Regions from separate parts of the Ensifer sp. ENS11 genome, predicted to be linked through region 2. Evidence: predicted binding sites of a transcription regulator. Region 2 holds the regulator's gene; the other holds the start of a gene.
What was found. Region 2 encodes LexA, which represses DNA repair genes until DNA is damaged. Its sites were predicted from a motif close to TGTTCNNNNTGTGTTCNG; they were not measured.
Positions count from the first base shown of each region.

Region 1: the regulator LexA is predicted to act here: its motif matches at 2,325-2,342, upstream of IB264_RS04555 (DNA polymerase IV).

Region 1 covers NZ_JACVAN010000002.1:91,276-96,594, forward strand. Annotated here, with positions in the region: gene IB264_RS04535 (PleD family two-component system response regulator) at 1-721, opposite strand, end outside; gene IB264_RS04540 (response regulator) at 739-1,110, opposite strand; gene IB264_RS04545 (DUF3572 domain-containing protein) at 1,267-1,539, shown strand; gene IB264_RS04550 (hypothetical protein) at 1,542-2,183, shown strand; gene IB264_RS04555 (DNA polymerase IV) at 2,346-3,638, shown strand; gene IB264_RS04560 (L,D-transpeptidase family protein) at 3,822-5,054, shown strand; gene dnaE (DNA polymerase III subunit alpha) at 5,155-5,319, opposite strand, start outside.
Region 2 covers NZ_JACVAN010000015.1:9,028-14,346, reverse strand. Annotated here, with positions in the region: gene IB264_RS23855 (hypothetical protein) at 404-550, shown strand; gene IB264_RS23850 (hypothetical protein) at 1,194-1,526, shown strand; gene lexA (transcriptional repressor LexA) at 1,746-2,462, opposite strand; gene IB264_RS23840 (hypothetical protein) at 2,643-2,882, shown strand; gene IB264_RS23835 (hypothetical protein) at 2,941-3,228, opposite strand; gene IB264_RS23830 (hypothetical protein) at 3,726-3,938, opposite strand; gene IB264_RS23825 (DUF4242 domain-containing protein) at 4,047-4,337, opposite strand; tRNA gene IB264_RS23820 (tRNA-Ser) at 5,011-5,100, opposite strand.

The sequences.
Region 1 (5,319 bases), on a different contig from region 2:
TCATCTCGTCATTGCCCTGCTCCGTGATCAGCAGGATCGGAATGAAACGTGTGCGCTCCAGCGATCGCAACTGCGAGCACAATCGCAAGGGATCGTAATCGTCGAAGTTGGCGTTGACGATGACGAGGTCGAAATTGTTCTCGGCCGCCTCGAACAGCGCCGCCTGCGGGTCGGAGATAACAGAGACATCGGCAATCGGCTTGAGCGTGCGCTGCAGCCGCTCCTGAGAGGAGCCGCGGCCATCGACCAGGAGGATATTGCCCGGCTCGTCCGGACGGTCCTGACGGGCCAGTTCCTGCAGGCCGATAGTCTGCGCCGTCTGGGCCCGCAGCCGCAATTCGTCGCTGACGTTCTTCAGGCGGACGAGGCTCTTCACCCGCGACATCAACTGAAGATCGTTGACCGGCTTCGTCAAGAAATCGTCGGCGCCGGCCTTTAACCCGCGAACCCGATCGGACGGCTGGTCGAGTGCCGTCACCATGACGACGGGAATATGTGCTGTGCGTGCATTGGCCTTCAGACGTTCGCAGACCTCGAAGCCGTCGATGCCGGGCATCATGATGTCGAGAAGCACCAGGTCGACCGGTGTCGTCTCGCAGAGCGTCAGCGCCGTATGGCCATCACCCGCCGTCAGCACATCGAAATACTCAGCGAGCAGACGCGCTTCGAGAAGCTTAACGTTGGCAGGCACGTCATCGACAACAAGAATGCGCGCAGTCATATCAATTTTCCCGCCAGTTAGGCATCGCCAAGGTAGGTCTTGATCGTCTCAATAAACTTTGGCACAGAAATCGGTTTTGAAACATAGGCTTCGCATCCGCCCTGACGGATACGTTCCTCGTCGCCCTTCATGGCGAAGGCAGTCACGGCGATCACCGGGATGACGTGCAACTCATCGTCTTCCTTCAACCACTTCGTGACTTCGAGCCCGGAGACCTCCGGCAGCTGAATGTCCATCAAAATCAGATCGGGGCGATACTTCCGCGCCAGCTCGAGCGCCTCCATACCGTTGCGCGTCTGGATCGTCGCGTAGCCGGAAGCCTCAATCAGGTCTCGGAAGAGCTTCATGTTCAGCTCGTTATCCTCAACAATCATTACCTGTTTGGGCATGTCGATCCCTTGCTGTCCGTCGTCTTCTTGCAAGTCTTCTCAAGACATCTAAGTTGCAGAACCAACGACTCGACCCATTTCCTCAAGTTCACCGATAAACCTATTTGGTTGAAAAATAGGTAATTCCGGGCGTAAAAACAGTAGGAGGCCAAGACATTGAAGAGCGCCGACGAAATCGCCATCGACATTCTCTCCTGGCTTGCCGGCGAGCCGGACCTGCTGTCCCGATTTCTGGCGCTGACCGGCACGGACCCGTCCTCCCTGCGCAACGCGATCGGCGAGCCGGGCTGCATGGGTGGGCTCATCGCCTTTCTTATGGACCACGAACCAACGTTGATCGCTTTCTGCGATGCAACAGGGACAGCCCCGCAGGATGTCGTGCGTGCGCATGAGAAGCTTTCCGGCGCCGCCGATCTGCAGGACAGCTGAGCTTGAGCAACACCGTCTTCGAAGATGAAATCCGCCTTAGCAACCGCCCGCTTGTTATCAGCGACATCGATGAAGTCGTGCTCGAATTCCTGGATCCATTCCGGTCCTTTCTCGAAAGCCGCGACCACGTCCTCTTGCCGCGCTCCTTCCGGCTGACCGGCAACATCATCCATCGCGCAACGGAGCGGGCAGCGAGCGAGGCTGACGTCAAGGACATGCTCGATGCCTTCTACGCCACGCAGGATCGCTGGCAGACGCCGACTGCCGGCGTTGTCGAGACTCTCCGTGAATTGTCCAAGCAGGCTGACATCGTCTTCCTGACGGCCATGCCACCGCGCCATGCGGCCGCGCGTCGTGCTCTGCTCGACCGGCTCGATCTTCCCTATCCACTGCTCGCATCCGAGGAACCCAAAGGGCCGATCGTTCAGCGCCTGCATGCCGGACGGGCGCTTCCCGTTGTTTTCATCGACGATATCGCGCGCAACCTGCAATCGGTGCAGGAGCACGCGCCATCCTGCCTGCTGATCAATCTGATGGCGAACGCCGAGTTTCGGGCGCTCGCGCCTCAACCGGCGGACTGCGTTCACATTGCTAGCGACTGGGTCGACGCTGCGAATGCCATTCGCGCGCATTTCCAGCGATAGCGGCACCCGGACCAGCAGATCGAGACCTGCAAGACGACGCGCAAAATCCGACCAGCGGCTTGGCGTCGGCAACCTGACATGCAAGGCAATTTCCAACGCGGCCTCCCTTGAGACTCGTTAGCGTAGAGCGTAAAGTCCCAATGTTCAACATTTGTTCCAGATATGCTCGACAGTGGTTCTCAAACTCCAGGCTTCTGCCGTGACTGCCTCAGGGAACAGACCGCGACGGCGCGACGCTGCCTTGCCTGCGGCAGCCCCCGTCTGTTGCGTCATGCCGAGCTCTACGACCTGACTCTAGCCCATATCGACTGTGATGCGTTTTACGCCTCCGTCGAGAAGCGGGACAATCCGGAGCTTGCCGACAAGCCAGTGATTATCGGCGGCGGCAAGCGCGGCGTCGTCTCGACGGCTTGTTACATCGCCCGCATTCACGGCGTGCGCTCGGCAATGCCGATGTTTAAGGCGCTTGAGGCCTGCCCGCAGGCGGTCGTGATCAAGCCCGACATGGAAAAATACGTTCGCGTCGGCCGCGAGGTCCGCACGTTGATGCAGGAACTGACACCGCTGGTGCAGCCGCTCTCCATCGATGAGGCCTTCCTGGAGCTCAGCGGCACCCAACGGCTGCACCACGATCCCCCCGCGCGCACCCTCGCCCGCTTTGCCCGCCGTGTCGAACAGGAGATCGGCATTACCGTCTCCGTCGGCCTTTCCTACTGCAAGTTCCTCGCCAAGGTTGCCTCCGATCTGCAGAAGCCTCGCGGCTTCTCGGTAATCGGCCAGGCCGAGGCGCTCGAATTCCTGAGAGAAAGGCCGGTGACCTTGATCTGGGGCGTCGGCAAGGCGTTCGCCGCCACGCTGGAGCGCGATGGCATTCGCACGATCGGTCAGCTTCAGACGATGGAGGAAGCCGACCTCATGCGCCGCTACGGCACCATGGGCCAGAGGCTCTACCGCCTGTCGCGCGGCCTCGACGAAAGAACGGTCGAGATCGACGGCGAGGCGAAAAGCGTATCGTCAGAGACGACATTCAACGACGATCTCGCCCGCTACGACGATCTCGTCACGCATCTGCGTCGGCTGAGCGAACAGGTCGCCCACCGCCTGCGTAAATCCGAACTCGCCGGCCAGACCGTCGTTTTGAAGCTGAAGACTGCCGACTTCAAGACCAGGACTCGCAACCGCCGCCTCGACAGTCCGACGCGGCTCGCAGACCGTATCTTCCGCACCGGGCTGCAGCTTCTGGAGAAGGAAGTTGACGGCACGAAGTACCGGCTGATCGGCATCGGAGTCAGCGATCTTTCCAGCCCCGATCTCGCAGATCCCCCCGATCTGGTCGATCCAGCCGCAACCCGTCGTGCCGCCGCCGAGGACGCCATCAACAAGCTGCGCGACAAGTTCGGCAAGGCCAGCGTCGAAACCGGCTACACCTTTGGCAGCCGCAAGCGCGATCACTAGTGCGTTATCGGCGGCGGCTTGACGTATCCTGCAACGATAAAAACATGCAGCAATTCAAAGTGCTACAGCGACCTTTGCGCGTCTAATAAGACGCGCGGCGCTGTAGGTCGATCGGGACAAATTCTTTAAAGATTTCAGCGTAAGCTTGTCGGCCAGTTTACGTGTTGGGATGAGTGTATGGTATTGCGTTTCGCTCTCACGGCCAGCGTCGTCGTCTTCTTGTTTTCGCCTGCGGTCGGCTTTGCCGGCAGCAACGCACCGCTGCAGATCATCGTTTCGAAGAACCAGCAATCCCTCGTCGTCTATGACGGCGACGCGGTGATCGCAACGTCGGCAGTCTCTACCGGCAAGGCCGGCCATTCCACACCGACGGGCATCTTCTCGATCCTTGAAAAACGCCGTCACCACAAATCCAACATCTATTCGAATGCGCCGATGCCCTTCATGCAGCGACTGACCTGGTCAGGCATTGCGCTGCATGGCTCCAATCACGTGCCGGCCTATCCGGCTTCGCACGGTTGCGTGCGCCTGCCGAGCAAGTTTGCCGCCAGCCTCTTCAAGATGACGTCGCGCGGCGTGCATGTCCTGATAACCGATCGGCAGGTCAGCCCCACCGAAGTGTCGAGCGCCGTGCTCTTCCAGCGCAACCCGGCGCCCGGCGAGAACCCCGCACCGCTGTCGGATGTGCCCCTCCGCCCGGCGATCAGCCAGACCGAGACCATGCCGGTCGAAGTGGCGATGACCGAGGCATCGACCGCCAACTCAGTCATCAAAGCAGAAGACCGCGAGCCGATCCGCATGCTGATCACCCGACGCGGCGAGCGCGATATCAAGCGTGAAGTCCAGTCGGCGCTGAACCAACTCGGCTATGTCGCCGGCGTGCCGGACGGCCACATCGGCCCGGACACGACCGCCGCCATCAACGCGTTCCAGACTGCCGAGGGATCGACCGTCGATGGCAAGCTGACGCCGGAGCTGACTGAGGCGATCTTCAGGAAAGCGGGCCGCGACGTTCCCCCCAACGGGGTGATCCTTGTCCGCCAGGGTTTCAAGCCGATTTTCGAGGCAGGCGTCACGATCGACAAGCCGGAGCAGGCGCTCGGCACGCATTTCCTGCAATTTCAAGAGATTGACGAGGGAAAGAGCGAAGGCAAGTGGTACGGCGTACCGCTCGAAAACCATCTGCCGTCATCGGTGAAGAAGCGCCTCGGGATCGCCGCCGACGCCGACGCATCAGCCTTCAATGCCGTCCAGCGCACGCTCGGGCGCCTGACGGTCTCCGACGACGTCCGCGAACGGATCGGCGGCCTGCTTGCAGACGGTTCGTCGCTGTCGATTTCGGACATGGAGAGCGGGCTCGAAACCGGCGACGGGACCGATTTCATCACAATCACCCGCGCATCCCCGCGGGGCTGATGCCCTGCGCAGTCGATCCGATACTCAAAAGCTGCGCTGCAGCCGCGCCTGACGTTCCGTATCTTTATACGCCGCCGGCTCAAGCAATCATGCAGCGCGGTCAGACGAGTTCAACGTCGACCACACCCGGAGCCGAGCGAAGTGCTGCGGCAATCTCCGGCGAAATCCTGAACTTCTCGTTGAGTTCGACCTCGATCTCGCGCTGGCCGTTATCCTTGATGACGATGAAGGAAACGAGACCCTCGCCCCTCGCATTCAAATGGGC
Region 2 (5,319 bases):
ATGAGCTTTCTTATGAGGTGGGTTGCTTGTGCTCAAGCGCATTCGGGGGCAGTCTCAATCCAGAGGACCGCACTCCCGTTGAGGCCGTTCGTTGTAGGGCCATCAGCCGATTGGGCTCAGGCGCGGGGTACGAGGCGTCTCGTCGCGCATCGGGCACATATTCAGACCAAGTGCCCGATACGTGCGCCAGCACGCTTTCGTGCTCCACGTCGGGGACGTTCCGCGGCCCGAGCCGATGCGTCGCAAGAGCGCTCGGCCAACGGATCGTGCGGAGAAAAAGCCTACGGCCGTTCGCATCCGTCCTGCATCATCCGCGCGAGGAGCGAACAGTCCGCGTCGCACCGTTGCCTTTCTTGGGTACGAACCTAGTTACCCATACCGTACCCAAGCGAGGAATTGCTGAATGAACCGTAATGGGCTCTATCTGATCATTGCCATGCTCGCCGTCGCCGTCATTGGTCTCGGCGCCTATGTCTACCGCGAGGAAACAAAACCGACCGGCGTAGAGATCAAGATTGGCCAGGACGGGGTTTCCGTTCAGGAGAATTGAGCGCCATCGGCCACACGCTCAACAGGTTTGGCAGCGGCGAATGCCGCTGGCGGTCGACGCCCCACGCGAGGTTCAAGGCGAACGCAGATCCGAAGGCGGTCGAAATACCGGCCATCGGTGGCGTAAGCGGCCGCGTGCTCGTTGCGAGCGTCAACGAAAGTGTGACGTAGATAGGGCGGGCGAGCGCGTGATTCAGCCCCTCGCACGATGAAAGCAACAAGTCACCCAGCGCCTGCGCGATTGGCTAAAGCGGTTCTCCGTCAATAGCAGCCCGATTGTCGAAAGTGAAACGCTGTGCGTGCCTGCGCAAAGGACATGCTGCCGGCACGCAGGTACGGTTTTCGGGGGGCAAGGAACATGGGCCAATGCGGCGCGTCCAACACGCGCAGCGAGGCTGCCCGCATCGCAGCCAACCACTGTTTTCAAAGCGCAATTCGACCGGGCTGCGCTTGCCCGCCAGTTTGCGAACGTCCGCAGTCGCCAACGACATGGCCTTGCGAGGACGCGCCCCGAAATGGTGATTCGGTCACTATTGTCAGTGCTGAAAATATTGTCTCTAGACAGAACTGGGAATGAATATCCCAACAGCGCGACCCGTATAGGTAGTGTCAAACAAAGCCAACAATGGAGGAAAAGACATAAAATGAAATATAAGATCGCCCTGACTGCTCTTGCCATTCTTGCCGTAACGACGGCCACCGCAAGCGCTGAGGATCTCGTCTTTCAGCTTAAGAACAAGACGAATGCCGTTTTGACGAACTTCTACACATCGCCGGTCGGTGTTGATCAGTGGGAAGACGACGTCTTCGGGCGGCAGGTGCTTAATCCGGGCGAAAGCATGGAAATTACCATCGCCGACGGACGTGATGTCTGCAAATACGACATGCGCTTTGAATTCGAAGAAGGTTCCGGTCTCGACACGACTGAAGACAAGCAGGATCTCTGCGAGTTGGGCGAGTACTCGATTCACGAGTAAAATCCGTCGAGCGTGAAAAACACTCGATCCGAAAATCTCCGTCTCGCTACCCTATGTGGCGAGACGTTGAAGTAAGAGAGCGGCTGGCCGGCATGAAGGCGGCTAGAGCGTTTCCGGTTTAAACGGAGTCACTAGGCGCTCTATCTATTTGTTTTTACGCATTTCCTGGCGGAAAACCGCTCCGCACTTTTCCTCGAATTGCGCTGGCGTGAGACGGGCTTAGTGGTAGCGGCGGATCAAGCCGACGAGCTTGCCCTGAATCTTGACCCGGTCAGGCCCGAAGATGCGCGTCTCATAGGCCGGGTTGGCGGCCTCTAGAGCAATTGAAGCGCCCTTGCGCCGGAAGCGTTTCAACGTTGCTTCCTCGTCATCGACTAGTGCCACGATGATATCGCCGGGATTGGCCGTGGTGGCATTGCGGATGATCACCGTATCGCCATCGAAAATGCCGGCCTCGATCATCGAATCACCCTTCACTTCAAGGGCGTAGTGCTCGCCGCTGCCGATCATATCGAGCGGCACGGTAATGTCGTGGGTGTTGTTCTGTATCGCCGAGATCGGCACGCCGGCGGCAATGCGGCCCATCACTGGAACCGACACGGAGCTGTTGTCGGCAACCGGCAGCGTTTTCGCCGCGGGGGCAGGGGCGGGCGGTTTGCCAAGGCTACCCTCGATGACGCTCGGCGAAAACCCGCGACGGGGCTGCGCGCTCGCAGCATAGGCTTCCGGCAGTTTGATGACTTCGAGCGCTCGGGCGCGGTTGGGAAGCCGGCGTATGAAGCCGCGTTCCTCGAGCGCTGTGATCAGCCGGTGAATGCCCGACTTGGATGCCAGGTCGAGTGCATCCTTCATCTCATCGAAGGACGGCGGTACACCGGACTCCTTCATTCGTTCATGGATGAAAAGAAGCAATTCCTGTTGCTTGCGGGTCAGCATGGCAAGTCGCTCCAGAGGCGTGAAACAAATCAAGAACAGACACTATCTGTTCCATATGTGTTCCGCAAGTGCCTAAAATTCTGTGAATGTTGGTTCAATCAAGCGCAGATTGACCAACTCGTCGCTGCACGCGCCGCGCGAGGCTGATATGCCTCCTTCCGTTTATGGAATGAGGGTTTAATGACGAAGCTGATTCAAATCTTGCTGACCATCGTTGTCGCCGCGACCGCGATCCTTGGGTTTCGCTGGTATCAATACGTGGATAACAAGCAGAGCCCGTTTGACGAAGTTGGTATCGCGTTGAATGCGGCGATGCCCGGGCCGCTCAATCAATGGGGTTGTGACCGGCTGAAGCTGACATTTGGCAACGGACACCCGCCGCACGGTTGCGCCGCGGCCGATGGGACGCAGTGGAAATAGCCTGCCATCAAGGGATCAGCAGAAATATCGATGGGCGATCTGCTAGAGGAGGCCTGAATCAGGCCGGCTGCGTCGCGGAGCAGGCGTCCTCGAATTCCTTGACGGTTTCCGCGGAGTTGTCCTCCGGCAGCACAGCGTCGGCCGCTTCGGTCGCGACCGGCGTGTCGCCTTGATAGACGAAGGACTGGATGTAGTAGGCGATCGTTCCCTTCCAAACGTTCCGGCCGTCTATCTGCTGGCAGGGCACGGCCGTTTCGAAGTCGGCTTGCAGGTCGTCGACCGTGGCAGCGCTGAGGGCGATGTTAGGCGATGCGATAATCGAGGCGATAAGCAAGGCTGCAAGCACGGTGAACGTCCACTAGATCAGAGGTGGCGGCGATGGTTTGGTTAACGATGTGAACCGTGCTTTCGTTCCGAAGTCCAGCAAGCATGCCGGGCACTGTGCCGTGTTCAACAGTTCTTTGCGAAAGGCGAGCACTGGTGCTCAAGCTGTGGCAATGAAGGCACAAAGATTGGCGTGAGGTGCGTTGGCGTTTTCGATTTTCCGGCGCCCGCCTCAAAGCGTGGCGCTGGCAGCTGATCAACAATACCCGCCGCAAATGCTTCCGATGATGTTGGACGCCGTAATGGAGTGCGAGTGGCCAGCGGCATCCGCCTGTAGCGATCTTCGCATCTCCAGCCAAATACATACGACGTTCAAACGCGCTACGAAACCGGCATCTGACCGCGGGTGCTCGACCAGTCGCGCCGGGATGTCGCGGAGACGTTGCGCACCCCAGTTCGACTGGCCACTGACGGATATCTCTCTCGTGTCGTTAGTTCGAGAGGTTAAAGCCGACCGTCTTACTTCTTGTCTTTCTTGCCCAGGGAGAAACTGCTGCCGGCCAGCTTCACCTGTGAGCCTTCCGTCACAACGGCGGCTTTGACAGTCTTGTCCTTCTTTGGCTTTCTAACCTCGCGGTTACTTCGCACTTGACCTTTTGCCATGATCGTCTCCTTGGAAGGTGTGCCGGGGAACCCTGCATGGGCGCCGAATGCCGGCAAACCAGCCTGCATTGATACCGCCGTAAGTCAATGACGGTGCCGGTGGATCACTGTTTTGCCGGCGTTGCGTCGCGCATTCGTGCCCGGTGTCCGGGCACTGCGATGATAACGTCGCTTCGGTCACTTACCGTTGCGCCCCTGGGATGCTGTCGCAGGCCCTATGACGGCAGCAACTTCGGTTATCTTGTTCGCCGGAAATCCGGCGCGTTCCGAATGTTCGCGAATGACGTCGGCGCTTGATGCCTCGTGGACGCAGTAAATCTTGTCGCCGGCGACATAACTGGTGATCCATGTATATGGTACGCCAAGATCGGCGACGACAGCATTGGATTTTGCCGATAATGCGCAAAGGTCGTCCTGGTTGAGCTTGTCGGCCCCTGGGACGTCGCGTTCAATGATGTAGGTGGGCATCGTTCAGTTCCTCGGTTGTTGGAGGACTGAATATCAAGAATATCTAATATAATTGAAGTCAATACTTTCCACCGGTGATGCGGCGATTCACGACGATTTCCCTGGAAGTATAGGATCAAGCAGCGGAAGGGGCTCCACCGGGACTGGCGTCCGATCAAACGATGGGCGCCTGTATCGCCCCGCGATCACAATATCTCGCGGCCAATAGCTCTATGCGACTGAAATCGCGCGGCCGGGGATGGGAGCGCGCGATGCGCTCCGTCCGACACGCGTATACTAGCGCAAGTTAGTAGCTGAGCCGGAAACCGCCGGGACTCGCCGCAGACGGATCGGGTACAGGTGTTGGACCTTGCCACTGCGCATAGGTCGTGTTGCTGCCGCCGGTGCTTGCGCATCCGGCAAGCGCAAGAAGCGCGAGAAAAGCGGCTGTCGTCAAATATTTAAGAGGCATGGTTTTCTCTAGTTCTGGGAGATCGCCCAGGGCTCGATGGGCCGGAATCAGACTTTCCCTCAAATTATCTGGGATGGCAAGCGGGTCGAGCCACCGCCTTGCAAGCGCCGTCAATGCTGCGGCTATGATCGGGGAATACTCGCAAAACTTGTATGCGTTCGCCGCCAAAGCATTCACTTGGCGACCGAGCGCAATAATGGGTGGCGAAAAATGAGACAGCCATGGCGGAGGAGGTGGGATTCGAACCCACGGTGCGCTTTCACGCACGCCGGTTTTCAAGACCGGTGCCTTAAACCGCTCGGCCACTCCTCCGGGCAGGGCGTTATTGCGCGAAGCCTTGCTGCTTTGCAAGATTTAACATGCGTGGGCGGAAAGATTTTCTTGGCGCATCCGCTGCCCATTTTGTCCGGGTAACCATTCGTAAACCATAACTGGAGATTTCGAGCCGTCAGCCATTCGTCGGTTCGCAATTTTGCCTTGTTGCTGTCATGATTAATCGACTGTTCCGTTTCGGGACGCCGAGATTTCCGC